3 regions of the Streptomyces sp. NPDC058691 genome follow, and region 1 is predicted to be linked to each of the others. Evidence: riboswitches for the same ligand, from Rfam matches in the RefSeq annotation. Region 1 holds a riboswitch; each other region holds the start of a gene.
What was found. A riboswitch is a leader RNA that binds a small molecule or an ion and turns the genes downstream of it on or off. The one in region 1 is predicted to bind thiamine pyrophosphate.

Region 1 (9,691 bases):
CCTCCCGGGCCCCTGCGGTGATCCGGGCGGTACGGGGATCTTGCCCCAGGGAGTGTCGGCGGCGTCGCCGGTGACGGTCACGGCCGGTACGTTGCCGAACCCGAGGAAGCGGGCCACGAACTCCGACGCGGGCCGCCGCCACACCTCCAGCGGGGTGCCGGCCTGTTCCACGCGCCCGTCGCGCATGACGACGACCCGGTCGGCGAGCGCGAAGGCCTCGCCCTGGTCGTGCGTGACGGCCAGCACGGTCGTGCCCAACCGGCGGAACAGCTCGCGCAGTTCGACCACGAGGCGTTCGCGCAGTCCGCGGTCGAGCTGCCCGAGCGGCTCGTCCAGCATGAGCAGCCGCGGCTCGGGCGCGAGCGCGCGGGCCAGTGCGACCCGCTGCTGCTCACCGCCCGACAGGGACGCCACGGCGCGCCGCTGCGCGCCGGGAAGTCCGACGAGCTCCAGCAACTCCCCCACCACGCGGTCGCGTTCACCCCGCGGCGTCCCGCGCATGCGCAGACCGAAGCCGACGTTGCCCGCGACGTCGTGCTGCGGGAAGAGCTGGTGGTCCTGGAACATCAGGCCCACCCCGCGCCGGTGTACCGGCACGGCCGCCTGGTCCCGGTCGCCGAGCAGCACGCGCCCTGCGTCGAGCGGATGCAGTCCGGCCACGGCCCGCAGCATCGTGGACTTTCCGCCACCGCTGGGCCCGAGCACGCACACCGTCTCGTGCTCGGCGACCTCCAAATCCACGGCATCGAGGGCGGCCCGTCCGCCGAAGCACACGGTGGCGCCGTCCAGTCGCAGCAGGGCCATCAGAACTCCCCCGAACCGTCGGTGCCGTGGACGCCATGGATACGCAGGCGTTCCAGCGCCAGCAGCGCGCCCGCGCACACCAGCATCAGCACGGTGCTCAGCGCCATCGCCTGCCCGTAGTTGAGTTCGCCGGCCCGCCCCAGCAGGCGCGCGACCGCGACCGGCAGCGTGGGGTTGTCGGGCCGTGCGATGAAGACCGTCGCCCCGAACTCGCCCAGGGAGACGGCGAAGGCGAAGCCCGCCGCCACCAGCAGGGCCCGCCGCACCAGCGGCAGGTCCACCTCGCGCCAGGCGCGCAGCGGCGACGCCCCGAGCACCGCGGCCGCCTCGCGCAGCCGCTCGTCCACGGCGCGCAGCACGGGCAGCATGGTGCGCACCACGAAGGGCACGCCGACCAGCGCCTGGGCGAGCGGCACGAGGATCCACGAGGACCGCAGATCCAGCGGCGGTTCGTCGAGGGTGATGAGGAAACCGAAGCCGATGGTGACGGCGGAGGTGCCGAGCGGCAGCATCAGCAGCGCGTCGAAGCCGCGGACGAACCGCCCGGCGCGCCGGGTGAGGGCGGCGGCCGCCAGTCCGCCGACGACCAGGGCGATCGCGGTGGCCGCGGCCGCGTACTCCAGCGAGTTCCACACCGCGCTCACCGGCGCCACCACGAAGGTGCCGCCGCCCGCGCCCGCCGAGCCGAGCGCGCGGTAGAAGTCCAGGCCGTAGCCCTCGGGCCCGTCCAGCGACCGTTCGACCAGCACGCCGAGCGGCACCAGGATCAGCAGCGCGGCCACCCCGAGCGTCCCGGCCAGCAGCCCCCACTCGCCCGCGCCGCGCGGCCGGCGCGCCGTTCCCGCCGGGTCGACCAGCCGCAGCGCGCTCTCGCGCCGCCGTACGGTCCGGGCGTGCACGGCCAGGATGCCGGCGACGGCGGCGAACTGGACGATCGTCAGCACGGCGGCCGTCGGCAGGTCCAGCAACTGGGCGGTCTCGCGGTAGATCTCCACCTCCAGGGTGGAGAAGGTGGGCCCGCCGAGGATCTGCACGACCCCGAAGGACGTGAAGGTGAAGAGGAACACCATGACGGCGGCCGCGGCCACGGCGGGCCCGAGCGCGGGCAGCGTCACGCGCCGCCAGGCGGCGAACCGCCCGGCGCCCAGGACCCGCGCGGCCTCCTCCTGCCGCGGGTCGAGCTGCGACCACAGGCCGCCCACGGTCCGTACGACCACGGCGTAGTTGAAGAAGACGTGCGCCAGCAGGATCGCCCACACCGTGGTGTCCAGGCGCACCCCCCACAGCTCGTCCAGCAGCCCGCCCCGCCCCAGCAGCGCGAGGAACGCCGAGCCGACGACCACCGTCGGCAGCACGAAGGGCACGGTCACGACCGCCCGCAGCAGATGCCGCCCGGGGAAGTCGAAGCGCGCGAACACATAGGCCCCCGGCAGGGCGATCGCCAGGGTGAGCGCGGTCGAGGCGGCCGCCTGCCAGCAGGTGAACCACAGCACATGCAGGATGTCGGGGTCGCCCAGCACGTCCGCGAACCGGCCCAGCCGCCACCGCCCGCCCTCGCGGAGCCCGCGGGTGACGATGGCGGCGACCGGGTAGCCGAAGAACACCGCGAAGAAGACGGCCGGCACGGCCAACAGGCCGAGCCGCACGGCGTGCGGCCGCAGGGCGGCCGTCCTCCGCCGGGCCGCTCCGGTTACTTCAGCACGAGCGAGGACCACGTCTTGACCCACTGCTCACGGTTCGCGGCGATCTTCTTCGGCTCGACGGTGGCGGAACCGCTGATCACGGGCGCGTACTTGGTGAAGACCTCGGGCAGCTTCGCGTCGTCCCTGACGGGGTTCACGAACATGTTGAGCGGCATGTCCTCCTGGAAGGTGCGGCTCAGCAGGAAGTCGATGAGCGCCTTGCCGCCCTCGGTGTTCTTCGCGCCGTCCAGCAGTCCGGCGAACTCGATCTGCCGGAAGCAGGTGGCCGTCGCCACGCCGGTCGGGCCCTGCTCGGGCTGCTTCTTCAGCGCGAGCACCTCGGCGGGCGGGCTGGAGGCGTACGACACGACCAGCGGCTTGTCGCCCTTGCCGCCGCCCGCGCCCGAGAAGTTGTCGTAGTAGGCCTGCTCCCAGCCGTCGACGACCTGGACGCCGTTGGCCCTCAGCTTCGTCCAGTAGTCCTGCCAGCCCCCGTCGCCGTACTTCGCGGTGGTCGCCAGCAGGAAGGCCAGGCCCGGGGAGGAGGTCGCGGCGTTCTCCGTGACCAGCAGGTCCTTGTACTCCGGCTTGACCAGGTCGTCGAAGGTCTGCGGGACGGGCAGCTTGTGCTCCGCGAACCAGGCGCGGTCGTAGTTGACGCAGACGTCGCCGAAGTCGATGGGCGTGACGCGGTGCTCGGCGGCGTCGAGCTGGAGGGCGGCGGGGACCTTGTCCAGGTCCTTCGCCTCGTACGGTGCGAACAGACCGTTGTCCAGGGCGCGGGAGAGCAGGGTGTTGTCGACGCCGAAGAAGACGTCGCCCTGCGGGTTGCCCTTGGAGAGCACGGCCTGGTTGACCGCCGCGCCCGCGTCGCCGCCGCGCAGGACCTTCACCGTGTAGCCGGTCTGCTGCGTGAAGTCCTTGAGGACGGCCTTCGAGGCGGCGAAGGAATCGTGGCTGACGAGGGTGACGGTCTTGGAACCGCTGCCCTTGCCGCCGCTCCCGCCGTCGGCGGAATCGTCGCTTCCGCCACAGGCCGCGAGGGACGCCGCGCCGAGCGCGACGACGAGGGCGGTGCCGGCGGCACGCCGACGGATGGTGCTCATCAAGTGACTCCCTACGCCGGTATGACCCGGATCAGGTTCGAGGGTCTGCGGCCGTGCCGCACTCTCAGCGCTGTGTGCGCTCCCCTGTCGGATGTTCTTTTGTCGATCGTTCACGGCAAAGAGCCGCAAACGACCATCACACTAGCAAGTGCCGCTCAGCGCTCGGAAGCCGCCAGCTGCCCGCAGGCCCCGTCGATCTCCTGGCCCCGGGTGTCCCGCACCGTCACCGGCACGCCGTGCGCCTCCAGCGCCGCGACGAACGCCCGCTCGTCCTCGGGCCGCGACGCGGTCCACTTCGAGCCCGGCGTGGGGTTGAGCGGGATGAGATTGACGTGCACGCGCTTGCCCTTGAGCAAGCGGCCCAGCAGATCCGCGCGCCACGCCTGGTCGTTGATGTCCCTGATGAGCGCGTACTCGATCGACACGCGGCGCCCGGAAACGTCCGCGTAGTGCCACGCGGCGTCCAGCACCTCGCGCACCTTCCAGCGGGTGTTGACCGGCACCAGGGTGTCGCGCAGTTCGTCGTCGGGCGCGTGCAGCGAGACCGCGAGACGGCACTTGAAGCCCTCGTCCGCGAAGCGCAGCATCGCCGGCACCAGGCCGACCGTCGAGACGGTGATGCCCCGCTGCGACAGCCCCAGCCCGTCCGGCTCGGGGTCGGTCAGCCGGCGGATGGCGCCCACCACCCGCTTGTAGTTCGCCAGCGGCTCGCCCATGCCCATGAAGACGATGTTCGACAGCCGCGCGGGACCGCCCGGGATCTCCCCGTCGCGCAGCGCCCGCATGCCCGCCACGATCTGGTGCACGATCTCGCCGGTGGACAGGTTCCGGTCCAGCCCGGCCTGCCCGGTCGCGCAGAACGGGCAGTTCATGCCGCAGCCCGCCTGCGAGCTGATGCACATCGTCACGCGGTCCGGGTAGCGCATGAGCACCGACTCGACCAGCGTCCCGTCGAACAGCCGCCACAGCGTCTTGCGCGTCGTGTCGTTGTCCGTGCTGCTGTGCCGCACGACCGACATCAGGTCCGGCAGCAGCCCTTCCGCCAGCTTCCCGCGCGCCGCCGCCGGGATGTCCGTCCACGTGGCCGGGTCGTCGGTGTACCGCGCGAAGTAGTGCTGCGACAGCTGCTTGGCCCGGAACGGCTTCTCCCCCAGCTCCGCGACCACCTCCCGCCGCTCGTCGGGCGTGAGGTCGGCAAGGTGCCGCGGCGGCTTCTTGGCGGCGCGCGGCGCGACGAAAGTGAGTTCTCCGGGTGCAGGCATGGTTCATCCAGTGTCGCAGATCAACTGGGCTCGCCCAGGTCACATGGGTGAGGGAACCGTCACCCTCGGGCGTCCCCTGTCGACCTTGGGCAACCTTTCACGACCCAGGGACGGCCCAGCAGCCGATGCACGGTTTCGGGAACGGAAGCCGCCCCGACCTTGCGGATCTTGGCACCGTCTGCGTCAAGAAGCGGGTACACGCCGGACACGATCCGGTGTAACGTCGCGCTCTTCGCCCGACCCACGGTGCGGAGTCCCCGGTAGGTAGCCTTCATGCTCGATCAGTCCGACCCCGACCCGTACTCGATGTGGCGGCTCGCGCTCGCAAAGGTGGACCGGATCTTCGCTTCCCCTCCCGGATTCGACCGACCGGTGGCGGGGTGCACTTATTGCGCCTCGGAATCGGACTTCCGCCTCCTCGGCGGTGATCCATCCGCCGTGCCGGATGATGTCCTCCAATATGTGGTGCGCGAGGTCGTCGATCACTGGGACGCGGACCAGTACCCGATCCTGTGGCGCCGCCTCATGCCGCGCATCTTGCGTCACTGGGGCCGTGAAGGCGGTACGGACCCGTCCGGCGAACTGGCCCGTCTCGCCCGGTACGGGGCCCGACTGGTCGACTGGCCGGTCGCCGAGCGCGCCGCGGTCGAGCAAGCGTTCCGGGCGCTGCTCACCCTCGCGCTCACAGACGGCCGCTCCCCCTCGGACATCCGCGACCTGGTCGAAGGCCTCGCCAACGCCACGGGTGGCCTGGAGCCGTGGCTGGACCACCTCGCCGGGCTCTCCGGCCCCGCCGCGGACGCCGGTCTCGTCCGACTGGCTGTCGGCTGGGGGACGGACCTCCTGTGGGAGGACTTCGAGTTCCAGTGGTGGTACGACGGCGAACCGCGAACCGTCGCCGACTGGCTGGTCGCCCAACGACCCCGCATCGCGTCCTTCGCGGCATGCCACCCGCACTGCAAGAACGCCGCCGACGCGCTCGTCGCGATCTCCCACCTGTAAGAAGGTGACTGCAGCCCGTGGTTCTACCCCTACGGCCAGCGCTCCCCCCTCCGCCTGGCCACCAGCAGGTAACCCTCCGCTTTACAAGTTCGATCGGGGTCCGGGGGCACCTGCGGGAACTACGTGGTCGCTGGCGGAGTCGGGTTCCCCAGCAGCCGAACTGATCCGGGACCGTTCGTGGCCGTTGATGTCAGCGTTGGATGTCAGCGGAACAGCTTCGGCCACGGGCAGACCTCCCATGGCCCGTCCGGCCGGTCTGCCCACTTCCACCAGACGTGCCGGTTGCTGCACTTCCACAGCGACCGGCAGACCCGCCGGCCGTCGTCCTCCCGCTTGAAGAGCGCCATGCTGCCAGCCGTGCGCAACGCCTGGGCGGGGCGAGGTCAGAGCAAACTCAGCGGGCAGAGCCAGCCGCCGGCTCCGCCGCTCCGGCGCACCACGACGCGCCCCTGGCCGAGCAGCTTGGCGTCCGGAGCGTGCAGCACCCACGTGCCGTCGACCCCGGCCGCACCGGCAAGGGATCACGTGAGGTTTCCTCAGGCACCACATCGCGGTCCCCGAACGCCGGCGGCGGCGAAACACGCCGTCGCCAGCAAGCCGGCCACCACGGCCGGCGTCCCCCGAGTTGCCCGCCACCTCCAACTCCTCGTTGTGACGACCTTGTTGCCGCCAATATGTGACGGGGCACCTTTCCTGCCGCGGGCATGAGATGCACCCACCGCTCGGCACCGCCTCACATAAGGTCAGTGCCCGTCATTGAGATCATGCGCGTTGGGAGCGGAATTGGCTGACCAGATGAGGCGTGGTGGCGCGGCCCGCAAGGTCGGCAGAGCCGTGGGAGAGTTCTTCGGCGAGGCCGTACTGGAGGTTCTGCTCTCGATAGCCGCTTGTGTTCTGCTTGCGGGCATAGCAGGCGCATTTGTCTGGGGTTGGGGTCGCAGCCCTCTGCTCGCCGGGGGCCTGGGCGTGACCGTCCTGGCCTTCCTGGGCTACGGCGCCTGGGAGATGTTCCGGCCGGCCAGGTCAGGACGGCGTGGCCGCTTGGCCGCCGCAGCTTTGGTGAGCTTCGCCGTTACGGCCGTATTTCTCTACTATGCGTCCTCCTGTAACTGCTACTGACGGCGTGGCGGATCCGTGACCCGTTCGCAGTCGGCGTCCCTGAGTCCGGCGATGTCCTTGAATCCACAGATCGCCAAGTACAAGAGAAACGACTAAGAAGTGGGTCAGACTTTCGGCGCCGCCATAGGACAGGGCGTATGCGTATGGCCTGCCGATACCGACGACTGTCGCACCCCGCGCCAGCGCGATAACGACATGCGTCGCATCCCGCACGCCGCCGCGCGTCGAGCCCGCTGGCGCCACGATGCCGGGCAAGAGCTCAAGCGTCGAGATTCCTGGAAGAAACCCGGCGTGGCTCCGGTGTGCTTGATGATCTGCTCCATCGGAGCCTGGGCGAACGTAGGAGGTTGTGCGGCGGCCTACGACGAACCCTCGCTCGACGTGCTGCCCGTCTAGCCGAGGCCGGCTTCTGTTCTTCGTCATCCAGGCGAGCCTGCCGGCCCGTCGGGCCCGCCGTCCGCGAACCCGGACCGCCTGGAACACCCCATGCGTGCGCCGGGCCCGGGGCCGCTTCTCCGGGAGCGGGCCGCTGGGCGCTCGTGGTCGGCCGTCCACCCGGTGCCGATATCGTGCGACGGTATGACCATCCACTTCTGCCCGGCCTCGGAGCCGGTGCAGTGAGGAGTGAGCGTTGAGCACGTCGGCCACCTCCGGCACCGCGGAGCTGAAGCGACGCCTGGGCGTGACCGACGCCGTGATGATCGGGCTGGGATCGATGATCGGCGCCGGGATCTTCGCGGCTCTCGCCCCGGCCGCGTCCGTGGCCGGGTCCGGGCTGCTGCTCGGCCTCGGCCTCGCGGCGGTGGTGGCGTACTGCAACGCGACCTCCTCGGCCAGGCTGGCGGCCCGCTATCCGCAGTCGGGCGGCACCTATGTGTACGGACGCGAGCGGCTCGGGGACTTCTGGGGCTACCTGGCCGGCTGGGGCTTCGTCGTCGGCAAGACCGCCTCCTGCGCGGCGATGGCCCTGACCGTGGGCTCCTACGTCTGGCCGGGCCAAGCGCACGCGGTGGCAGTCGCCGCGGTGGTCGCGCTCACCGCGGTGAACTACGCCGGGGTGCAGAAGTCCGCCCTGCTGACCAGGGCGGTCGTCGCCGTGGTCCTGGCGGTGCTCGCCGCGGTGGTCACCGCCTGCCTCGCCTCGGGCACCACGGACGCGGCCCGCCTCGACGTCGGCGCCGACGCCTCCTTGGGCGGAGTCCTCCAAGCGGCCGGGCTGCTGTTCTTCGCCTTCGCCGGATACGCACGCATCGCCACCCTCGGCGAGGAGGTCCGCGACCCGCGGCGGACCATCCCGCGCGCGATCCCGCTGGCGCTCGGCATCACCCTGGTCGTCTACACCGCTGTCGCCGTCTCCGTCCTGCTCGTCCTGGGCCCCGACGGCCTCGCCCGCACCACCGCTCCTCTGGTCGACGCCGTACGGGTTGCCGGAGTGCCCGCCCTGGCGCCCGTCGTACGGGCCGGCGCGGCGGTGGCCGCGCTCGGATCGCTGCTCGCCCTGATCCTGGGCGTCTCGCGCACCACTTTGGCGATGGCCCGCGACCGGCACCTCCCGCACGCCCTCGCCGCCGTCCACCCCCGCTTCCAGGTCCCGCACCGCGCCGAGTTGGCCGTCGGCGCGGTGGTCGCCGTCCTGGCAGCCACCACGGACGTGCGCGGCGCGATCGGCTTCTCCTCCTTCGGCGTGCTGGCCTACTACGCCATCGCCAACGCCTCCGCCTGGACCCTCACCCCTGCCGAGGGCCGCCCCGTCCGCGTCGTGCCGATCGCGGGAACGGCCGGCTGCCTCGTCCTGGCCTTCACGCTCCCCCTGGCCTCGGTCCTGTCGGGCGCCGCGGTGATCGCCGCCGGCGCCGCTGTCTACGGCCTGCGCAAGATGGCGACCCGTCGCGCCTGACGGAACGGCCCGCGATCCCCGCGTCCATGGGTGCCGTCCAACCGAGCCTCACGGGGCGTTCGTTCACGACCGCGCACACCGTGACAGTCCTGTTGCCGGAACTGTGGGCTCCGTCACAGCCGTCCGGATCACGCGCTGATGGACTCGCCCGATGGTCTCCCTACTCCTCGTCCCGGCCGGGCTCGTCTCCGTCCTCGCCCTGGCCGGCTACGGACTCGGCACCCTCGGCCGGTCCGGGGTGCGCGGCGCCGGACGCGAGGTGCGGCTCCGGTGCGGCGCGGCGCTGCTGGGCGCCTGCGCGGTCGCTATGTACACCTGGGGCCTGCTGCACGTCGCGGGAGCCGTCATCGAGGCGGAGGACGGCGGCACCGATTCGGCACCGCTGCGCCCCTGCAGATCACCCGGCCCGTGGGAGCGGGCGCTGCACGTCGTGGACTACCGCGTGGAATACGTGCCGCTCGGCTTCGTCTGCGAAACGAAGGACGGCGGCAGTTACACGGCCGCGTCCGTACCGGACTACGTCAACCCGGCCGCCGCGGCCTTCGCCCTGGGCGCGGTCGTATGCGCCGGCGCCGCGGCCGTCGCGTCGGAGCGCCGGGCCCGGGAGGTACCGGCCGCGTAATGCCCCGTCAGGACCTGGCGGCATGGCGGTCCGGCCGGCAGATCGCGCACGCGGACACGTCGGGCATGCCGAGGGCGATCTCGAATTCCTTGGCGCTGAGCCGGCCGCCGCCGGGAACGCGGCAGTCGTCACGGTGGACTACGCCACGGCCGGGGCCGCCCTGGGGGTCGGGAACACTCTGCAGGCGCCAGGCCCGG
Region 2 (9,691 bases), on a different contig from region 1:
ACCTCGACGCCGTCGGGCACCTCGGGGTCGCGGATGAACTCCTTGTACGCCTCGTCCAGGACGACCAGCACGTCGGAGGGGACGCGGTCGAGGAAGCGCTCCAGCGCGGCACGGCGGACCACGGTGCCGGTGGGGTTGTTGGGGTTGCAGACGAAGACCAGCCGGGTGCGTTCGCTGATCGCGTCCGCCATCGCGTCCAGGTCGTGCGTCTCCTCGGCGTCCAGCGGGACGGGCACCGCGGACGCGCCGCTGATCCGCGTGATGATCGGATAGGCCTCGAAGGACCGCCAGGCGTAGACGACCTCGTCGCCGGGGCCCGAGGTGGCCTGCAGCAACTGCTGGGCCACGCCGACCGATCCGGTGCCGGTCGCGATGTGCTCCACGGGAACGGCGAAACGGTCCGCCAGCTCGGCCTGGAGCGCGGTGCAGGCCATGTCGGGATAGCGGTTGAAGCTCCCCGCGGCGGCCGTGACCGCCTCGAGGACACCGGGCAGCGGCGGGTAGGGATTCTCGTTGGAGGACAGCTTGTAAGCCGTCACGCCGTCCTCCACCGCCGGGGGTCGACCCGGCTTGTAGGTGGGGATACCGTCCAGTTCGCGGCGCAGTCGGGGGTTCATGCCCACACCATACGAGCGGCCCCCCGCTCTGGGGAGGCCCCTGATGTGCGCGAGTACCAGGGGGCGCCCGGCCGCGGTGGTGTGCTGGGCGGAGCGATGCGCGCCGGTGGCGCACGCGGTGGCGCGCATCCCTCGTAGGAGTGAGTTGATGCCGCTCCGGACCAGGGACCATTGCCCCCGCGATCCCGGCGGCCGGTCTCGTAACCAGCGGTCGAAACCCCATGCGACCTGCGCATTCAAGGCCCCGTCCCGGATCGCGGAACGCAGAAACGTCTCTGTCAATCCGCCACGCGGACCCCCCGCGAACGGACCACCCGAGCCCTACTATCACCACGCCATGACAGCAGCAGGGAACCACCAGGCGAACCGGCCCGTCGGACGCCGGCTGGAGCGGGCGGGCATCAGGGACGTGGCCGCCGCGGCCGGTGTCTCGATCACCACTGTCTCCGACGCGCTCAACGGCAAGGGCCGGCTGCCCGACGCCACCCGCGCACATGTCCGTGAGGTCGCCGACCGGCTGGGCTACCGCCCCTCGGCCGCCGCCCGCACGCTGCGCACCGGCCGGTCGGGGCTCATCGGGCTGACCGTGACCACCTACGGGGAAGAACCTTTCACCTTCACCGAGTTCGCCTACTTCGCCGAGATGGCCAGGGCCGCCACCTCCGCCGCGCTCGCCCGCGGATACGCCCTGGTCATCCTGCCCGCCTCGTCCCGCCACGACGTGTGGAGCAACGTGGCGCTCGACGGCACCGTCGTGATCGACCCCTCCGACCACGACCCGATGGTCACCGAACTCGTCCGGCAGGGCATCCCCGTGGTCAGCGACGGCCGCCCGGCCGGCAGCCTGCCCGTCCAGGCCTGGGTCGACAACGACCACGAGGCCGCCGTGCTCGGCATCCTGGAACATCTGGCCGAGGCCGGCGCCCGCCGGATCGGCCTGCTCACCGGCACCAGCACGGACACCTACACCCGGCTGTCCACCAGCGCCTACCTGAGCTGGTGCGAGCGGATCGGGCAGGAACCGGTGGTCGAGTCCTACCCGGCCCACGACCCCTGCGCCGGGGCCGTCGCCGCCGACCGCCTCCTCGCCCGCCCCGACCGGCCCGACGCGGTCTACGGCCTCTTCGACCCCAACGGCACCGACCTGCTGGCCGCCGCCCGGCGCTACGGGCTGCGCGTCCCGGAGGACCTGCTGCTGGTGTGCTGCAGCGAGAGCATGGTCTACGCGACCACCGAGCCGCCCATCACCACCCTCTCCCTGAAACCGGGGCGTATCGGCACCGCCGTGGTCCAGCTGCTCATCGACGCCATCGAGGGCGTGGACGGCGGCCGCCCGGTCCAGCAGGTCATGCCGACCGACCTCATCGTCCGCACCTCCTCCCAGCGACGCTCCCCCCGCACCACGGTGAACCCGCCGCGTGGACCCTCCGGGGGCTGAGCGGTACGTGCTCCGTGCCGGCCGGGCGGCCGGGGGACGGCGGCGGAACCGGAAACCCATGCGGAGCCGTATCCTCCGGGGGCGCGAGGGGCCCGCCCCGGGGGGATTTGTCCCGACCAGATGAAATCGCTATCACCAGGTGTGTCACGCCACGACATCGTCATTCCTATGATGGGCGGATGGCGGCGCGACGGTGGAGGGTTCGATGACTCAGGGGGCAGGTCAGGGACCCATGCTCGGCACGGGGTTCGGCGGGCATCCGCAGGGGGCGGAGGCCGCGGCCCAGAGCGCGCCACCGGCGCCTCCCGGCCCCCAGTCCGGCTACGAGCCCACACTCGTCGAAGAGATCCCGCTGCCCGAGGAGTACACGCCCACCCAGCGCGACCTCCCGGTCATCAGCGCCTCCGACGAACCGCCGCTCGGCCCGCTCTACGTCGTCGGCGACGTCCACGGCTACCTCGGCGAGCTCTGCGACGCCCTCTACGCGGTCGGGCTGATCGATGCCGAAGGCCACTGGGCGGCCGGCAACGCCCGCCTGTGGTTCCTCGGCGACTTCACCGACCGCGGCCCGGACGGCGTCGGCGTCATCGACCTGGTCATGCAGCTGTCCGCCGAGGCCGCCGCGGCCGGCGGCTACACCCGCGCCCTCATGGGCAACCACGAGCTGCTGCTCTACGGCGCCCACCGCTTCGGCGACACACCGGTGAACTCCGCCGGCGGCACCGCCACCTTCCTGGCCGCCTGGCGCCTCAACGGCGGCCAGACCAGCGACATGGAGCGGCTCCAGGACCACCACATCGCCTGGATGTCCCGGCTGGACGCGGCCACCCTCGCCGACGGCCACCTCCTGCTGCACTCCGACACCACCGCCTACCTGGAGTACGGCGAGACCATCGACGCCATGAACGACGCCGTCACCGGCATCCTCCAGCGCGGCGACGCCGACGAGTGCTGGGAGCTGTTCCGCAAGTTCACCCGGCGCTTCGCCTTCCGCGGCGAGGACGGGGCGCAGGCGGCGCGGGAACTGCTCGACACCTACGGCGGCCGGCGCGTCGTGCACGGCCACAGCCCCATCCCGTACCTGCTCGGCGAGGCCGGCGGCGAGCACACCGCGGACTCCCCCGACCGGACGACCGTCATCGAGGGACCGCACGTCTACGCAGACGACCTCGCGGTCGCGATGGACGGCGGGGTGACCATGGACGGCAAACTCCTGGTCGCACGCCTGCCGTTGTAGCCCCCGAAACCCCCATTTTCCGGAAACACTCTGTCACCCCGTCACCTCCGCGCTCTACCATCGGGGTATCCGTAGGCAGCTTCTCCTCCGCTTCCGCCCAGCCGGTCCGGAACTCCAGCGCGGACTTCGGGGCGGCACCGGAGACGGAGCATCGGGGGATGCACATGAACAGCGCTCCACATCTGCTCACCGAGGACCGCCCGGAGTTCGAGCGCGCCCTCGACACGGCTCTGCACTCGGAGAGCACCCGGGCCGCCCTCGCGGACGCCCGGAACCCGCTCAACACCGAGCAGTTGCGCACCATGGCGCTCAGCGCCACCGCGACCATTTCCGCCTGCGCGGCGCCGGAGTACGAGAGTTACGTCAAAGCCCGCGAGGCGCTGTCCGAGCAACGCCGCGAACGGCGGGTCGCCGCCGTCTCCGGCATCGGCTACGCGGCCGCCGCACCGGGCGTCGCCGACGGCTCGGGGGCCGGGCTGTTCGCGATCGTCGCCGTCCTCACACCCGTGCTCGCCGGCACCGCCGCCATGATCTTCCTGGTACTGGGCTACGCCCTGGCGCTCGGCCATCCCGAGCCGGACATCGCCCCTCCCCTGCGCCAGGCCGGCTGGCTCTTCGCGGCGGTCGCCGCCTGCGGGATCGTCGTCGGCATGATCGGCCTGCTCCTCACGGCCCTGCGCAACGACCCCACCGCCGAGAGCGACCACCCGCCCGACGAACCGCCCGAGGTCGCCGCGGCACGCGAGATCTGGCGCCGGGCCCTGCTGGAACGCGGCCTCCAGCCCTTCCTGGAGGCCGCCCTGGCCAAGACCGCCGGCTCCGCCCAGCCCCCACCGGACCGCCGGGGCGACGACAACCACCGCATGCCGCGCCTGGGTTACTCCCGCCCCGACTTCAGCAGCCCCGGCCCCGAGTCCTCCCCGGAACCCGGGCACCGGTTCACCAGCCCCGACTTCTCCAGCCCCGACTTCTCCAGTCCGGACTACGGCGGCCCCGACCACGCCCCCAACTGAAGGTGGCGGACGGCCCCCGCTCCCGCGTCGCCGCGGGAGCGGGGCCGTGTCGTTCCGCCGCGTGCGGGGTGGGCTCAGTCCGCCAGCGGCAGGTACACGCGGTTGCCCGCGGCGGCGAACTCCTCGGACTTCTCCGCCATGCCGGCCTCGATCTCCTCGGCCGTGGCGCCGTGCTGCCGCCGGATGTCCTGGGAGATCTTCATCGAGCAGAACTTCGGGCCGCACATGGAGCAGAAGTGCGCGGTCTTCGCCGGTTCGGCCGGCAGCGTCTCGTCGTGGAAGGCCCGTGCCGTGTCCGCGTCGAGGGCCAGGTTGAACTGGTCCTCCCAGCGGAACTCGAAGCGGGCGTCGGACAGGGCGTCGTCCCAGTCCTGCGCGCCGGGGTGGCCCTTGGCGAGGTCGGCGGCATGGGCGGCGATCTTGTAGGTGATCACGCCGGTCTTGACGTCGTCGCGGTCGGGCAGGCCCAGGTGCTCCTTGGGGGTGACGTAGCAGAGCATGGCCGTGCCCCACCAGGCGATCATCGCGGCGCCGATGCCGGAGGTGATGTGGTCGTAGGCGGGTGCGATGTCGGTGGTCAGCGGGCCGAGAGTGTAGAACGGCGCCTCCTCGCAGATCTCCTGCTGAAGTCTCACGTTGTCGGCGATCTTGTGCATCGGCACATGCCCCGGCCCCTCGATCATCGTCTGCACACCGTGCCGCTTGGCGACGCTGTTGAGCTCGCCGAGCGTGCGCAGTTCCGCGAACTGCGCCTCGTCGTTGGCGTCCGCGATGGAGCCGGGGCGCAGCCCGTCACCGAGGGAGTACGTGACGTCATAGGCGGCGAGGATCTCGCAGAGCTCGTCGAAGTGCTCGTAGAGGAAGCTCTCCTTGTGGTGGGCGAGGCACCAGGCCGCCATGATCGAGCCGCCGCGGGAGACGATGCCGGTCTTGCGGCGGGCGGTGAGCGGGACGTACCGCAGCAGGACTCCCGCGTGCACGGTCATGTAGTCGACGCCCTGCTCGGCCTGCTCGACGACCGTGTCCTTGTAGATCTCCCAGGTCAGCTCCTCGGCCTTGCCGTCGACCTTCTCCAGGGCCTGGTAGAGGGGGACGGTGCCGATGGGGACGGGGGAGTTGCGCAGCACCCACTCACGGGTGGTGTGGATGTTGCGGCCGGTGGACAGGTCCATGACCGTGTCGGCGCCCCAGCGGGTGGCCCAGGTCATCTTCTCCACCTCCTCCTCGATGGAGGAGGTGACGGCAGAGTTGCCGATGTTGGCGTTGACCTTCACCAGGAACCGCTTGCCGATGATCATCGGCTCGGTCTCCGGGTGGTTGACGTTCGCCGGCAGCACCGCGCGGCCCGCCGCGATCTCCTCGCGGACGACCTCGGGCGGGACGTTCTCGCGGATCGCGGCGAACTCCATCTCCGGGGTGATCTCGCCGCGCCGGGCGTACGCGAGCTGGGTGACCGCCTGCCCGCCCTGTCCGCGCCGGGGCGGGCGCGGACGGCCGGGGAAGACGGCGTCCAGGTTGCGCAGCCCGCCGCGGGGGAAGGTGTGCCTGACGCCGTCGTCCTCGGGGCGGACGGGGCGGCCCGGGTACTCCTGCGTGTCGCCGCGGGCGGCGATCCAGTTCTCCCGCAACGGCGGGAGGCCGCGGCGGACGTCGGTGGTGACGTTCGGGTCGGTGTACGGACCGGAGGTGTCGTACAGCGTCACGTCCCGGCCGTCGGTGAGGTGCACCCGGCGGACGGGGACCTCGATGTCCGGGCGGGACCCCGTCACATAGGCCTTGTGCGGGCCGATTTCGCGCGCGCCTGCATTCTGCATGGTCATGAAACCCACTCCCTACGCCGGCATTACCCGGTAACAGGTTCAGCGGTCGGCGCAGCTGGTGGCCTTCGGCCGGTCAGCGCCCTCTCAGCCCGGTGCTCCGAGCTCCCGCGGTGTGCAAAGCGGGCACAACGCTAGCGGGTCTTCTCCAGCGCGCACCAGCGGGCCTTGGCATGATCGGCGGGTGGACTCACCTCATGCGCACCCTCAGCCCCACGGCCACAGCCATGGCCACGGCCACGGCCACGGTCCCGTGCCGCCGGTCTCCCGGCATCTGCGGAAGGTCATCGCCGCGGTGCTGATCCCGTTCATCGCCGCGGTGGTGGTCGGCCTGGTGGTGCTCTGGCCCAACGGAGTGCCGGCCCACAAGCGCACGGGCGTCGGGTTCGACCAGCAGACGCAGTCGGGCCGGGTGGTGCGGGTCGAGAACGTCAACTGCGCGGACGTCAACGCCGTGCCGAACAGCCCCGCCCAGCCCAGCGCGGCACCGTCCGGCGGGCCGTCCCCCACCCCGTCGGCCCCGCCGTCGATCTGCGAGCGGGCGACCATCGAGGTCACCTCCGGCAAGGACACCGGCCGCACCTTCACCGAGATCGTGCAGCCGACCCAGACCCGGCACTACACACAGGGGCAGAAGGTCCTCCTCTCCTACGCGCCCGCCGCGCCCAAGGAGTTGCAGTACTCGGTCGCCGACGTGGACCGGTCGCTGCCGTTGTGGCTGCTGGCCGGGCTCTTCGCCGCCGCGGTGGTCCTGGTCGGGCGGCTGCGCGGGATCCTGGCACTGGTGGCGCTGATCATCAGCTTCGCGGTGCTGACGCTGTTCATCCTCCCGGCGATCCTGCACGGCAGCGATCCGCTGCTGGTGGCGGTCGTCGGCGGCAGCGCCATCATGCTGATCGCGCTCTACATGTGCCACGGCCTCAACGCCCGTACCTCGGTGGCCGTCCTCGGCACGCTCTGCTCACTGCTGCTGATCGCGCTGCTGGGCTCGGTGTTCATCGACTGGGCGGTGCTCAGCGGCAACACCTCGGACGAGACCGGGCTGATCCACGACCTCTATCCGGGCATCGAGATCCACGGCCTGCTGCTGGCGGGCATCGTCATCGGGTCGCTCGGTGTCCTGGACGATGTGACGGTCACCCAGACCTCGGCCGTGTGGGAGCTGCGGGACGCCGATCCGGGCGCCGGCCGGCGGAAGCTGTACCGGGCGGCGATGCGCATCGGCCGTGACCACATCGCCTCGGTGGTCAACACCCTGGTGCTGGCGTACGCGGGTGCCGCACTCCCGCTGCTGCTGCTCTTCTCCATCGCGCAGCGCGGCGTGCTGGCGGTGGCCGGCAGCGAGTTGGTCGCCGAGGAGATCGTGCGGACCCTGGTCGGCAGCATCGGGCTGGTGGTGGCCGTGCCGCTGACGACCGCGCTGGCCGCGCTGGTGGTGTCGGCGGACCGCTCCGGGGGGGACACTGTCCCCACGGGCGGCGGGCGGCGCCGGCGCCGCGCGCGGTGAAGCACCGAGGTACGGGGGTGGGCAGCGTGATCGGGCTTCAGGGGAGGGTGACCGGCACGGTGGGCCCGGGGCTGGTCGGCGAGGTGATCGTGCAGGTCCGCGGGGGTGCGGAGGCCTTCCTCGCGTACCCGGCCACCGAGGGGGAGCGCATCGGGAAGGGCACGGTCGTGGTGGTCGTCGAGTACCTGCCGCCGCGGACCGTGTACGTCGCGCCCGCGTACGGCTGACCGGGACGGGCGCGTTCGTATCAAGAACGCGACAAGGATGCGCCAGGATCTTCCCGTGCGTCTTGCGCAGGCGCACACTCCCGTACGCGGCCCCGATCGGGGCCAATCGTAAGGGGGCGTATGCCGATGGTGATCGGCGTCGCGGCGGGCGCGGTGCTCGTCGCTCTCATCATCCTGATCGTGCTGTTCCGGCTCATGTGGCGGGTCGCCGAGCCGAACGAGGCACTGGTCATATCGGGTTCCAAACACCGCACCGACGGCGTGGGGGAGGGCATGGGGTTCCGCGTCGTCACCGGTCGCGGGACGCTGGTGATGCCCGGTGTCCAGGTGGTGCGGAAGCTGTCGCTGGACCTCAACGAGGCCGAGCTGAACGTGGACTGCGTCACGCAGCAGGGCATCCCGCTCAAGGTGCACGGCGTGGTCATCTTCAAGGTCGGCGACGACACCGTGTCGATCGCCAACGCCGCACGGCGTTTCCTGGACCAGCAGAAGTTCATGCCCGAGCGGGTGCACAACGTCTTCGCCGGTCATCTGCGCTCCATCGTGGGCGGGTTGACGGTGGAGCAGATGATCCGCGACCGGGAGCGGCTGACGGCCGAGACCCGGGCGGCGTCGGGTTCGGAGATGGAGAAGCTCGGCCTGATCATCGACTCGCTGCAGATCCACGAGATCGTCGACCCGACCGGGTACATCAAGAACCTCTCGGCCCCGCACGCCGCCGCCGTCCACCGCGACGCACGTATCGCGCAGGCGGAGGCGGACCGGCTGGCCACCGAGGCCGAGCAGCAGGCGGCGGCCCGCATGGCGGAGGCCACCCGGGACAGCCAGATCCTCCAGGCCGGCTACACGGCCGAACGGGACAAGGCCACCGCATCCGCGCAGCAGGCGGGCCCGCTCGCCGAGGCGGCGGCCCGGCAGGAGGTCGTGGTCCAGGAGACCAGGGTCGCCGAACTCGAGGCGCAGCGGCGCGAGCAGCAGCTGCAGGCGGATGTCCGCAAGCCGGCGGACGCCTCCGCGTACGAGAAGCGGACGCTGGCCGAGGCCGAGCGCGACGCGCGGATCTCGGCGGCCGAGGCGAAGGCCAGGGAGACGGAGCTGGCCGCCATCGCCGAGGCGAACCGGGTGAAGACCGCCGCCGCGGCCCAGGCGGAGCAGACCAAGATCAACGGTGAGGCGACCGCCGCGGCCACCCGGGCCACGGGTGAGGCCGAGGCCGCGGCCACTCAGGCCCGCGGTCTGGCGGAGGCCGAGTCCGCCCGGGCGAAGGGTCTGGCGGAGGCCGACGCGATCAAGGCGCGGGCCGCCGCGCTGGCGGAGAACCAGGAGGCGGTCGTCGCCCAGCAACTGGCCGAGAACTGGCCGGAGATCGTCCGGGCCGGCGCGTCCGCCTTCGGCAACGTCGACCACATGGTGCTGCTCAACGGCGCCGACGGCATGTCCGAGATGTTCGCCAAGGCGCTCACCATGGGCGGCACGGGCCTGGGGCTGGCCCGCCAGCTGCTCGCCCAGATGAACGGTGGGGCCGAGCCGTCGTCCAATGGCTCGGCGCCGCAACGCCCCGAGCGCGTCCCGCTCCAGGACTGAGCGGAGCGCTCCCGCGGGGTCCGGTCGTCTCCGGGCCCCGCGGGGTCACCACTTGTCGCGGGAGTCCGACGACGAGGTGACCTTCTTCACCACGAACACCAGGCCGCCGACCAGCGCCACGAAGATCAGCACCTTGAACAGCAGCCAGAACAGGAAGCCGACCGCACTCGCGATCATGCCGCCGAAGACCACGATCGCGATCACCGGCACCGCGACCCACTTGACCCACCAGGGCACGCCCTCGAACAGCT
Region 3 (9,691 bases), on a different contig from region 1:
GTCGTCCTTGGGGGCGTTGAGGGCCCAGCCCTCGACGAAGCCCCGCCGGTAGGAGAGCGTGACGAAGGTCTGACCGGTACCGAAGGCCACCGCGCCAAGGACGATGACGACGACGGACGGCAGGTAGACGCCGAGGACGACGCCCATGAATCCCGCGAAGGCGAGCAGCCGCCACCTCAGCCGGGCCTTGTACTGGAGCAGCACTTCGCCGAGCAGCCACAGCGCGACCACGCCGAAGGCGATGTAGAGCACTGTGTAGGCCATGAGAGCACTTCCTCACCGTTCACCGTCGTCGGCCCACCGGGGCGGCGGCTCCGCCCTCACGACCTCTGGTGCAGTCCCAGATTCTCGTAGATTTCCAACGACGCCGTGGAGTGATTAAGGGTAATGAAGTGCAGCCCGGGAATGTCCTCGGCCATCAGCCGCCTGCACATCTCCGTCGCGTACTCGACCCCGATCGCCCGCACCGCGGCCGGATCGTCCTTGACGGCGAGGATACGGTCCGCGAGCTCCGGCGGGAAAGGCGCGTTGCCGAGCTGGGCGAAGCGCTCGATCTGCCGCACGTTCGTGACCGGCATGATCTCGGGAATGATGGGCGTCTCGCAACCGGCCTTCCCGACCCGGTCACGCAGTCGCAGGTAGTCCTCGGCGTCGAAGAACATCTGGGTGATGGCGTAGTCGGCGCCCGCACGGCACTTCGCGACGAAGTGACGGGTATCACTCTCCCAGTCGGTCGAGCGGGGGTGCATCTCCGTGAAGGCCGCGACACCGACACAGAAGTCGCCCGACTCCTTGATGAGCCGGACGAGTTCGTAGGCGTAGCCGACTCCCTCGGGGTGCCGCTCCCACTCCGCCAGCGGGTCGCCGGGCGGGTCGCCGCGCAGCGCGAGCATGTTGCGGATCCCGGCGTCGGCGTACTGGCCGATGATGTTGCGCAGCTCGGCGATGGAGTGGTCGACCGCGGTCAGGTGGGCGACGGGGGTGAGGGTGGTGTCGGAGGCGATGCGCTCGGTCGCCCGGACGGTGCCCGAGCGGGACGTGCCGCCCGCGCCGTAGGTGACGGAGACGAAGGTGGGGCCCACCGCCTCGATGCGGCGGATCGCGTCCCACAGCGTCCGCTCACCCTTCTCGGTCCTCGGTGCCATGAACTCGAAGGAGTAGGAACGCTGGCCGGAGGCCAGCAGCTCACGAATGGTGACCGCGTGATCGGTCCTGGTGGAAGCGGTGCCGAGGGCCATGCGCCTCAGGCTAGCCGTGGAGGCCGGAGGGCCCCAACAGGGCACAGGGAAATGTTCACTCCCTGGACATGAGACGCTCGCCCGACGAGACGCCCGCCATCCGGGGGCCACCGGACGGCGCGGGCGGCACTGGGTTCAGGAGGTGTACGAGCGGACCCGCTTGGCGAGCTCCGCGGCGGCCGAGCCGGGGTCCTCGGCCTCGGTGACGGCCCGTACGACGACGATCCGCCGGGCCCCCGCGTCCAGCACCTGCTCGACGTTCTCCGGGCCGATGCCGCCGATCGCGAACCACGGCCGGTCCGTACCGAGCCCCGCCGCGTACCGGACGAGGCCGAGCCCCGGCGCGGGGCGGCCCGGCTTGGTCGGGGTGGGCCACACCGGCCCGGTGCAGAAGTAGTCCGCACCGGGCTCCACGGCGGCCGCGGCCGCCTCGGGCTCGGAGTGGCACGACCGTCCGATGACCGGGGACTCCCCGCCCGAGCCGAGGATCGCCCGCGCGGCCCGGACCGGCAGGTCCCCCTGCCCCAGGTGCAGCACGTCGGCACCGGCCGCGTGTGCCACATCCGCGCGGTCGTTCACCGCGAGCAGCGCGCCGTGCCGCCGGCACGCGTCACCGAGGACCGCGAGGTACTCCAGCTCCTCGCGGGCCTCGATGCCCTTGTCGCGCAGTTGCACGATGTCGACCCCGGAGGCCAGCACGGCGTCCGCGAACGCGGCGAACTCCTCGATGCCGCCCTGGCGCCGGCGGGCGTCGGTGCACAGGTAGAGACGGGCGTCGGCGAGCCGCGCGCGGATGCTCATGCGGTGGGGTCCCCCTCGGGTGCGGTACGGGCGGCGCCCGCGGTGGTTGCGGCGGTCGGAGGGCTCAGACGGCCAGCGCCTGGGCCCGGCGCTTCACCTCGGTCCCGCGGTTCTCGCGCAGCGCCTGCACCGGAGTGCCGGGCAGGCTCTCGTCCGGGGTGAACAGCCATTCCAGGGCTTCCTCGTCGCTGAACCCGTCGTCCTTGAGCAGGTTGAGCGTGCCGGCGAGGCCTTTGACGATCTTCCCGTCGCCGACGAAGTCGGCGGGGACCATGAGCACCCTGTTCTCCCCGCGGCGCACCGCGATGAGCTGCCCTTCCTTGATCAGCTGGCGGACCCGGGTCACCTCCACTTCGAGGTGCTCGGCGATGTCGGGGACGTTCAGCCAGGAGGGTACGAGGGCTTCAATCTTTGCGTCGATCTCGGTCACAGGACAAGCGTGCCATCCCGGACCCCTACCGCGGTACTCGTGGCGTCCACCAGGGGCATGGGGGGCGTTCCGGAAGGCGGTCCGGAACGCACCTGCCGCCATGCGCCTCAGACGACGGCGGTCCGGAGCTGCACGGCGGGATCGGCCACCAGGTTCCGGTCGACGCGGGCCTCCCGGGCGATCAGCTTGCGGGCCTGGGCCAGGTCGCGCGGACGGCCCACGGCGAACAGCGCGACGAGCACACCGTCGCGCAGCCAGAGCACGGACCAGGCGGGGCCGTCCGGGTCGCCCCGCAGCAGCATCTCGTCGGAGTCGACGTGGTGCCCCGCGTACTGGACGAAGCGCCCGAACTGCTCGGACCAGAAGTAGGGGACGGGGTCGTAGACCTCGTCCCCGCCCAGGATGTTGGCGGCCGCGGTGCGCGGTCCCTGGATCGCGTTGTCCCAGTGGTGGATCAGCAGCCGCTGCCCGTACCGGGCGGAGGGGAAGGAGGCGCAGTCCCCGACGGCGTACACGTCGGGCACAGAGGTACGCAGCCGGTCGTCGGCGAGGACCGCCAGGTCCGGGCCCAGCTCGACGCCGGAGCCGGCCAGCCAGCCCGTCGCGGGCCGGGCGCCGATGCCGACGACGACGGCCTCCGCGGCGATCGCACTGCCGTCGGCCAGCCGCACCACACCCGGCTCGACCGCGGCGACGGTGGCGCCCGTGCGCAGTTCGACGTCCGCCTCCGCGTACCAGCCGCGCATCCGCTCGGCGATCCGCTCCGGCAGCACGCCCGCCAGGGGCCGGTCGGCGGCCTCGACGACGGTCACCGCGCAGCCCGCGTGCCGGGCGGCGGTGGCGAACTCGGCGCCGATCCAGCCCGCGCCCACCACGACGACGGTGCTTTGCGCCTCCAGCACGGGCCGCAGCCGCGCGGCGTCGTCCAGGGTGCGCAGCACGTGCACGCCGGGCACACCCGCGCTGCCGGGCAGTGTCACCGGTTCGGCGCCGCTGGCCAGGACGAGCTTGTCGTACCCCACCGGGCCCGCGTCGGTGAGCAGTTGGCGCTCGGCCGGGCGCAGCGCGCTCGCGTTCCGGCCGAGCAGCAGCTCGACACCGATGCCGCCGAAGTCCACGTCCAGCAGGGCACCGGGGCCCTCGTCGGCGCCGAAGAGGACGCCCTTGGACAGCGGTGGACGGTCGTACGGCGGATGCCGCTCCGCGCCGAGCAGCGTGATCGTGCCGCCCCACCCCTGCTCGCGCAGGGACACGGCGGTCTGCACCCCGGCCATCCCGGCCCCGACGACGACGGCTCGCTGCTCGCTGCTGCTGGTCACGCTGATCACCGTAGCGCCGCGCCACGCGTACCCGGGGGCACCGGCGCCCTACTCGCCCTCAGTGGTGCGTACTAAGGTGGCAGCCGAAGTACTCGCGGGAGCCCGGCGCACCGGGCTGAGAGGGCGGCTGGCCGGCCGCCGACCGTACGAACCTGATCCGGGTCATGCCGGCGAAGGGAGGAGCGGTCCATCCATGACATCCATGCAGCGTCATGACGTGTCCGACACCGTCGTCATCGGTGGCGGGATCATCGGACTGGTCACCGCCTGGAGGGCGGCCCAGCGCGGGCTGCGCACGGTGGTCGCCGATCCCGATCCGGGCGGCGGCGCCGCCTGGGTGGCGGCCGGGATGCTGGCCCCCGTCACCGAGGTGCAGTACGGCGAGCAGGCCCTGCTCGACCTCAATCTCGCCTCGGCCCGCCGCTATCCGGCGTTCGCGGCCGAGCTGGAGGAGACCACGGGTCTGGACCTCGGCTACCGGACCTGCGGCACCCTCGCCGTGGCCCTGGACGCCGACGACCGCGCCCAGCTGCGCGAACTGCACGCGTTCCAGACCTCGTTGGGCCTTCGGGCGGAGTGGCTGAGCGGACGCGAGTGCCGCCGCCTGGAGCCGATGCTCGCGCCCGGCGTGCGCGGCGGGCTGCGCGTCGACGGCGACCACCAGATCGACCCGCGGCGGCTGGTGGCGGCGCTGCTGCGGGCCTGCGAACTGTCCGGGGTGGCGTTCCGCCGCGCGACGGTGACCGGGGTGGACGTCGACGGCGACCGGGCGCGCGGGGTCGTCCTCGACGACGGAACGGTGCTGGCCGCGGGGCAGACCGTGCTGGCCGCGGGGAGCCGCAGCGGCCTGCTCGACGGGCTGCCGGAGCGCCTGCTGCCTCCGGTGCGCCCGGTGAAGGGCCAGGTCCTGCGGCTGCGGGTGCCGGAGGCGTACGCGCCCTTCCTGTCCCGCACGGTGCGGGCCGTGGTGCGCGGCGGCGATGTCTACCTCGTGCCGCGCGAGAACGGCGAACTGGTCCTCGGAGCCACCAGCGAGGAGATGGGCTGGGACACCACCGTGACGGCCGGCGGCGTGTACGAGCTGCTGCGCGACGCCCACGAGCTGGTGCCGGGCATCACCGAACTGCCGCTGGTGGAGACGGTCGCGGGGCTGCGCCCCGGCTCCCCCGACAACGCGCCGCTGCTGGGCCGCAGCGCGCTGGAGGGCCTGCTCATGGCCACCGGCCACCACCGCAACGGCGTGCTGCTCACCCCGCTCACCGGCGACGTGATGGCCGAGGTGCTGACGGGCGGGGAACCGCCCGAGGTGGCGCGCCCCTTCTCCCCCGGCCGATTCACACCTCAGGAGCAGTACGCATGACCGCGATGACCGTCTCCGTCAACGGCGAGCCGCACGAGGTGACGCCCGGCCTCACCCTCGACCGGCTGGTCGCCGGGCTCACCGCCGCCTCCTCCGGTGTCGCCGCCGCGCTCAACGAGACCGTGGTGCCGCGCGGGCAGTGGCCCGCCACCGCGCTGAGCGACGGCGACCGCGTCGAGGTCCTGACCGCGGTACAGGGAGGCTGACCCGCATGGCCGACGACCCGCTGACCATCGCCGGAACGGACTTCGGCTCCCGCCTGATCATGGGGACCGGCGGCGCGCCGAGCCTGGAGATCCTGGAACAGGCGCTGCTCGCCTCCGGCACCGAGCTCACCACGGTCGCCATGCGGCGGCTCGACCCCACCGTCAAGGGCTCCGTGCTGTCGGTGCTGGCCCGCCACGGCGTCCGCGCCCTGCCCAACACCGCCGGCTGCCGGACGGCCGGCGAGGCCGTCCTCACGGCCCGGCTGGCCCGGGAGGCGCTGGGCACGGACTGGGTGAAGCTGGAGGTGATCGCGGACGAGCGCACGCTGCTGCCCGATCCGGTCGAGCTGCTGGACGCGGCCGAGACCCTGGTCGACGACGGCTTCACGGTGCTGCCGTACACCAACGACGACCCGGTGCTGGCCCGCCGGCTGGAGGACCTCGGCTGCGCCGCGGTCATGCCGCTGGGGTCGCCCATCGGCTCCGGGCTCGGCATCCGCAACCCGCACAATTTCGAGCTGATCGTGGAGCGGGCCTCCGTGCCGGTGATCCTCGACGCGGGAGCGGGCACGGCGTCCGACGCGGCCTTCGCGATGGAGCTGGGGTGCGCCGCCGTCATGCTCGCCTCCGCGGTCACCCGGGCCCGGGAGCCGGTCCTCATGGCCGAAGCCATGCGCCATGCCGTGGCGGCCGGCCGCCTCGCCCACCGCGCCGGGCGCATCCCGCGGCGCCGGCACGCGCTGGCCTCCTCGCCGGCCGAGGGTGTCGCGGCCTTCGACCCGGAGCGGCCCGCCTTCGGCGGCTGAGCCGTGCTGCGGCGCCGCCGGGGTGTCGTGCGGCGGTCCGGCAGGCGACCGGTGGCCCACGTCACGGTTTCATGTCGGTACCGCACGGCCGCGACACAACGTTGCCGCGTTAGCCCAAGCGGGTAAGGCGAACACCGTAAACTGCACCTTTGTGGATATGGCCCTTCAAGACCCGCTGGTCGGGCGCACGCTCGACGGCCGCTACCGGGTGGAGGCCCGGATCGCGGTCGGCGGGATGGCGACGGTCTACCGAGCACTGGACACCCGCCTGGACCGTGTGCTCGCGCTGAAGGTGATGCACCCGGCGCTGGCGACCGAGTACGGCTTCGTGGAGCGCTTCATCCGTGAGGCGAAGTCCGTGGCGCGGCTGGACCACGCCAATGTGGTGCAGATCTACGACCAGGGCGCCGACGGCACGTATGTGTACCTCGCGATGGAGTACATCGCCGGCTGCACGCTCCGCGACCTGCTGCGCGAGAGGGGCGCGCTGCCGCCCCGGGCGGCGCTGGACATCCTCGAACCCGTGCTGGCAGCCCTCGGCGCGGCGCACCGCGCGGGCCTGGTGCACCGCGACATGAAGCCGGAGAACGTCCTCATCGGCGACGACGGCCGGGTGAAGGTGGCGGACTTCGGCCTGGTCAGGGCCGTGGGCGCGCACACCACGACGACCTCGACCACCGGCGTCGTGCTGGGCACCGTGTCGTACATGGCGCCGGAGCAGATCGAGAGCGGCACGACCGACCCGCGCAGCGATGTGTACGCGTGCGGGGTGCTCCTCTACGAAATGCTCACCGGCGGCAAGCCCCGTGCGGGCGGCACCCCGATGCAGGTGATCTACCAGCACCTGAACGAGGACATCCCCGCGCCCTCGGCCACCGTGCCGTCACTCGCGCCGCGGCTGGACGCCCTCGTGGCGAGCGCGGCGGCCCGCGAGCCCGCGCGGCGTCCCGCGGACGCGGTGGAGCTGCTGGCCCGGCTGCACGCGACGCGCGCCGCCCTGAGCCCGGCGCAGCTGGACGCCGTACCGCCCACGGCGCACGCGCCCGAGCCGCCGGCCGCGCCGCGGGCGGCCGGGGCGGAGGAGGCGACCGCCGTGGTGCACCGCACGACACGGCTGGAGATGCCGCCGGAGCCGACGCGGCGGCGGCCCGCCCCCGGGCGCGGGCACGCGGCCCCCGAGGGCTCCCGGCTGCGGGCCCGGCCGGGCATGATCGCCGTGGTGGTCGCCCTGCTGCTGATCGCCGGCATCGGCGCGGGCGTCTGGTACATCAACGACGGCCAGTTCACCAGGACCCCCGCGGTGCTGGACCTGGCGCGGGCGGACGCCGAGCAGAAGCTGCGCGCGGCCGGGCTCGAGGTCGAGGTCGTCGAGGCCTTCGACGCGGCCACCCCCAAGGGCAGGGTCACCGGCACCGACCCGGGCCCGGGCACGCGCATCCGCGACGACGGCACGGTCACGATCACCGTCTCCAAGGGCCCGGCGCGGGTGAAGGTGCCGGATGTGACGGGCAAGTCGCTCGGCCGCGCCCGGCAGGACCTGACCTCGGCCGGCCTGACGGCGGGCCGGGTGACCCGGGAGTTCAGCGACGAGGTCGCGCAGGGCGACGTGATCTCCACCGATCCGGGCAGCGGGACGACCCGCAAGCCGGACTCCGCGGTGGCGCTCGTGGTCAGCAAGGGCGCTCCGGTCGACGTGCCCGACGTCGTCGGCGCGTCGCTGGAGGACGGCCGCAGGGAGTTGCAGGAGGCCGGGCTGCGGGTCAAGGTCGCGCCGAAGCGGGTCTTCTCCGACCAGGCCGACGAGGGCGGGATCGCCGCGCAGAGCCCGGACGGGGGGCGGCAGCTCGCGGCAGGCGACACGGTCACGCTGACCGTGTCCAAGGGCCAGCAGATGGTCGAGGTGCCGGACGTCGGGGGCAAGGACGTCGACACGGCCCGGGCGGAGCTGGAGGCCGCCGGGTTCGACGTACGAGTGATCCAGTTCTTCTTCACGGGCGAGGTCAGCAACCAGTCCCCCGCCGCCGGCGGCGAGGCACCGAAGGGGAGCACGATCACACTGTGGGTGCGCTGAGCGATTCCCGTGCACCCGCCGTCGTGCGCAATCCGGTCGGCGCCCATGTGCCGGTCGCCGGGGGCCTGGCCGCCACGGGCCTGGCGGCGGCCGCGCGGGTGGGCGCGGAGGCCGTGCAGGTCTTCGTCGCCAACCCGCGCGGCTGGGCCACCCCGGCGGGCGACCCCCGGCAGGACGAGCGGTTCCGCGAGCGCTGCGCCGCGGACGGGATCCCGGCCTATGTGCACGCCCCCTACCTGATCAACTTCGGTTCGCACACCGCCGCGACCGTCGACCACTCGGTGGACTCCCTGCGGCACTCGCTGCGCCGGGGCCGGGACATCGGGGCACTGGGCACCGTCGTGCACACCGGTTCCGCGACCGGCGGACGCGGCCGGGAGACGGCTCTGGCGCAGGTGCGGGAGCGGATGCTGCCGCTGCTGGACGAACTCACGCACGAGGACGACCCCTGGCTGCTCCTGGAGCCCACCGCGGGACAGGGCTTCTCGCTGTGCGCCCTGGTCGAGGATCTGAGCCCGTACTTCGACGCACTCGACCACCACCCGCGCCTCGGCGTCTGCCTGGACACCTGCCATGTCTTCGCCGCCGGGCACGACCTGGCGGCGGCCGGCGGCGTGAAGGCGGTGCTGGACGAGCTGGTCGCCACGGTCGGCCCGGGCCGGCTGCGGCTGATCCACGCCAATGACTCCAAGGACGTCGTCGGCGCGCACAAGGACCGTCACGAGAACATCGGCGCCGGCCACATCGGCGCCGCGGCCTTCGCGGAGCTGTTCCGCCACCCCGCGGCCGCCGGTGTCCCGCTGATCGTGGAGACGCCGGACGGCCCCGACAAGACGGGGATGACGCGGGACGTGGCCACGCTGCAGGCGCTCAGGGACGCGTGACGCCCGTTTTCGGGAATACCCCGTGGGGGTATCTTGCTGGATACGGGCGAGCGGGATTCCCGCCCATCGGACGCGCAGATGAGGGAGATGCACCATGCAGCACCTCGATCACGCACACGAGCCGCGGACCCCAGCCGGGCACCACCACCCCGCGGCCCCGTCGGGCTGGCCCGACGCCGTGCGGGCGACGCTGCACTGCCTGACGGGCTGTGCCATCGGCGAGATCCTCGGCATGGCCGTCGGCACCGCGCTCGGCTGGCACAACGTGCCGACCATGATCCTCGCCATCGTGCTGGCCTTCGTCTTCGGCTACTCGCTCACGATGCGCGGGGTGCTGCGGGCCGGAGTGGACTTCCGTACGGCCGTGCGGGTGGCGCTCGCCGCCGACACCGTCTCGATCGTCTTCATGGAGATCGCGGACAACGCGACGATCGCCGTCTTCCCGGGCGCCATGGACGCGACCCTCGCCGACGCGCTCTTCTGGATCAGCCTCGCGCTGTCCTTCGTGGTGGCGTTCCTGGTCACCACGCCCGTCAACAAGTGGATGCTCGGCCGCGGCAAGGGACACGCGGTCGT

Region 2: it holds a riboswitch for thiamine pyrophosphate, as region 1 does, so the genes downstream of both, thiC (phosphomethylpyrimidine synthase ThiC) here and ACFWVC_RS18665 (thiamine ABC transporter substrate binding subunit) in region 1, are expected to answer to the same signal.
Region 3: it holds a riboswitch for thiamine pyrophosphate, as region 1 does, so the genes downstream of both, thiO (glycine oxidase ThiO) here and ACFWVC_RS18665 (thiamine ABC transporter substrate binding subunit) in region 1, are expected to answer to the same signal.

What each region holds. Positions count from the first base shown of each region.
Region 1 covers NZ_JBHXSO010000024.1:31,093-40,783, forward strand. The annotation lists gene ACFWVC_RS18655 (ABC transporter ATP-binding protein) at 1-804, opposite strand, end outside; gene ACFWVC_RS18660 (ABC transporter permease) at 804-2,435, opposite strand; gene ACFWVC_RS18665 (thiamine ABC transporter substrate binding subunit) at 2,495-3,592, opposite strand; TPP riboswitch at 3,584-3,688, opposite strand; gene rlmN (23S rRNA (adenine(2503)-C(2))-methyltransferase RlmN) at 3,748-4,854, opposite strand; gene ACFWVC_RS18675 (hypothetical protein) at 5,128-5,856, shown strand; gene ACFWVC_RS18680 (alpha-hydroxy-acid oxidizing protein) at 6,880-7,398, opposite strand; gene ACFWVC_RS18685 (APC family permease) at 7,607-8,872, shown strand; gene ACFWVC_RS18690 (hypothetical protein) at 9,024-9,494, shown strand; gene ACFWVC_RS18695 (DUF6233 domain-containing protein) at 9,502-9,691, opposite strand, start outside.
Region 2 covers NZ_JBHXSO010000022.1:72,234-81,924, forward strand. The annotation lists gene hisC (histidinol-phosphate transaminase) at 1-617, opposite strand, end outside; gene ACFWVC_RS17720 (LacI family DNA-binding transcriptional regulator) at 955-2,055, shown strand; gene ACFWVC_RS17725 (metallophosphoesterase) at 2,288-3,292, shown strand; gene ACFWVC_RS17730 (hypothetical protein) at 3,451-4,305, shown strand; gene thiC (phosphomethylpyrimidine synthase ThiC) at 4,380-6,125, opposite strand; TPP riboswitch at 6,117-6,244, opposite strand; gene ACFWVC_RS17740 (YibE/F family protein) at 6,307-7,629, shown strand; gene ACFWVC_RS17745 (hypothetical protein) at 7,656-7,856, shown strand; gene ACFWVC_RS17750 (flotillin family protein) at 7,977-9,440, shown strand; gene ACFWVC_RS17755 (DUF5326 family protein) at 9,486-9,691, opposite strand, start outside.
Region 3 covers NZ_JBHXSO010000045.1:17,004-26,694, forward strand. The annotation lists gene ACFWVC_RS27730 (hypothetical protein) at 1-264, opposite strand, end outside; gene metF (methylenetetrahydrofolate reductase [NAD(P)H]) at 321-1,238, opposite strand; gene thiE (thiamine phosphate synthase) at 1,374-2,039, opposite strand; gene ACFWVC_RS27745 (Rv2175c family DNA-binding protein) at 2,104-2,469, opposite strand; gene ACFWVC_RS27750 (NAD(P)/FAD-dependent oxidoreductase) at 2,577-3,788, opposite strand; TPP riboswitch at 3,873-3,985, shown strand; gene thiO (glycine oxidase ThiO) at 3,991-5,148, shown strand; gene thiS (sulfur carrier protein ThiS) at 5,154-5,354, shown strand; gene ACFWVC_RS27765 (thiazole synthase) at 5,360-6,160, shown strand; gene pknB (Stk1 family PASTA domain-containing Ser/Thr kinase) at 6,318-8,231, shown strand; gene ACFWVC_RS27775 (deoxyribonuclease IV) at 8,219-9,115, shown strand; gene ACFWVC_RS27780 (DUF4396 domain-containing protein) at 9,210-9,691, shown strand, end outside.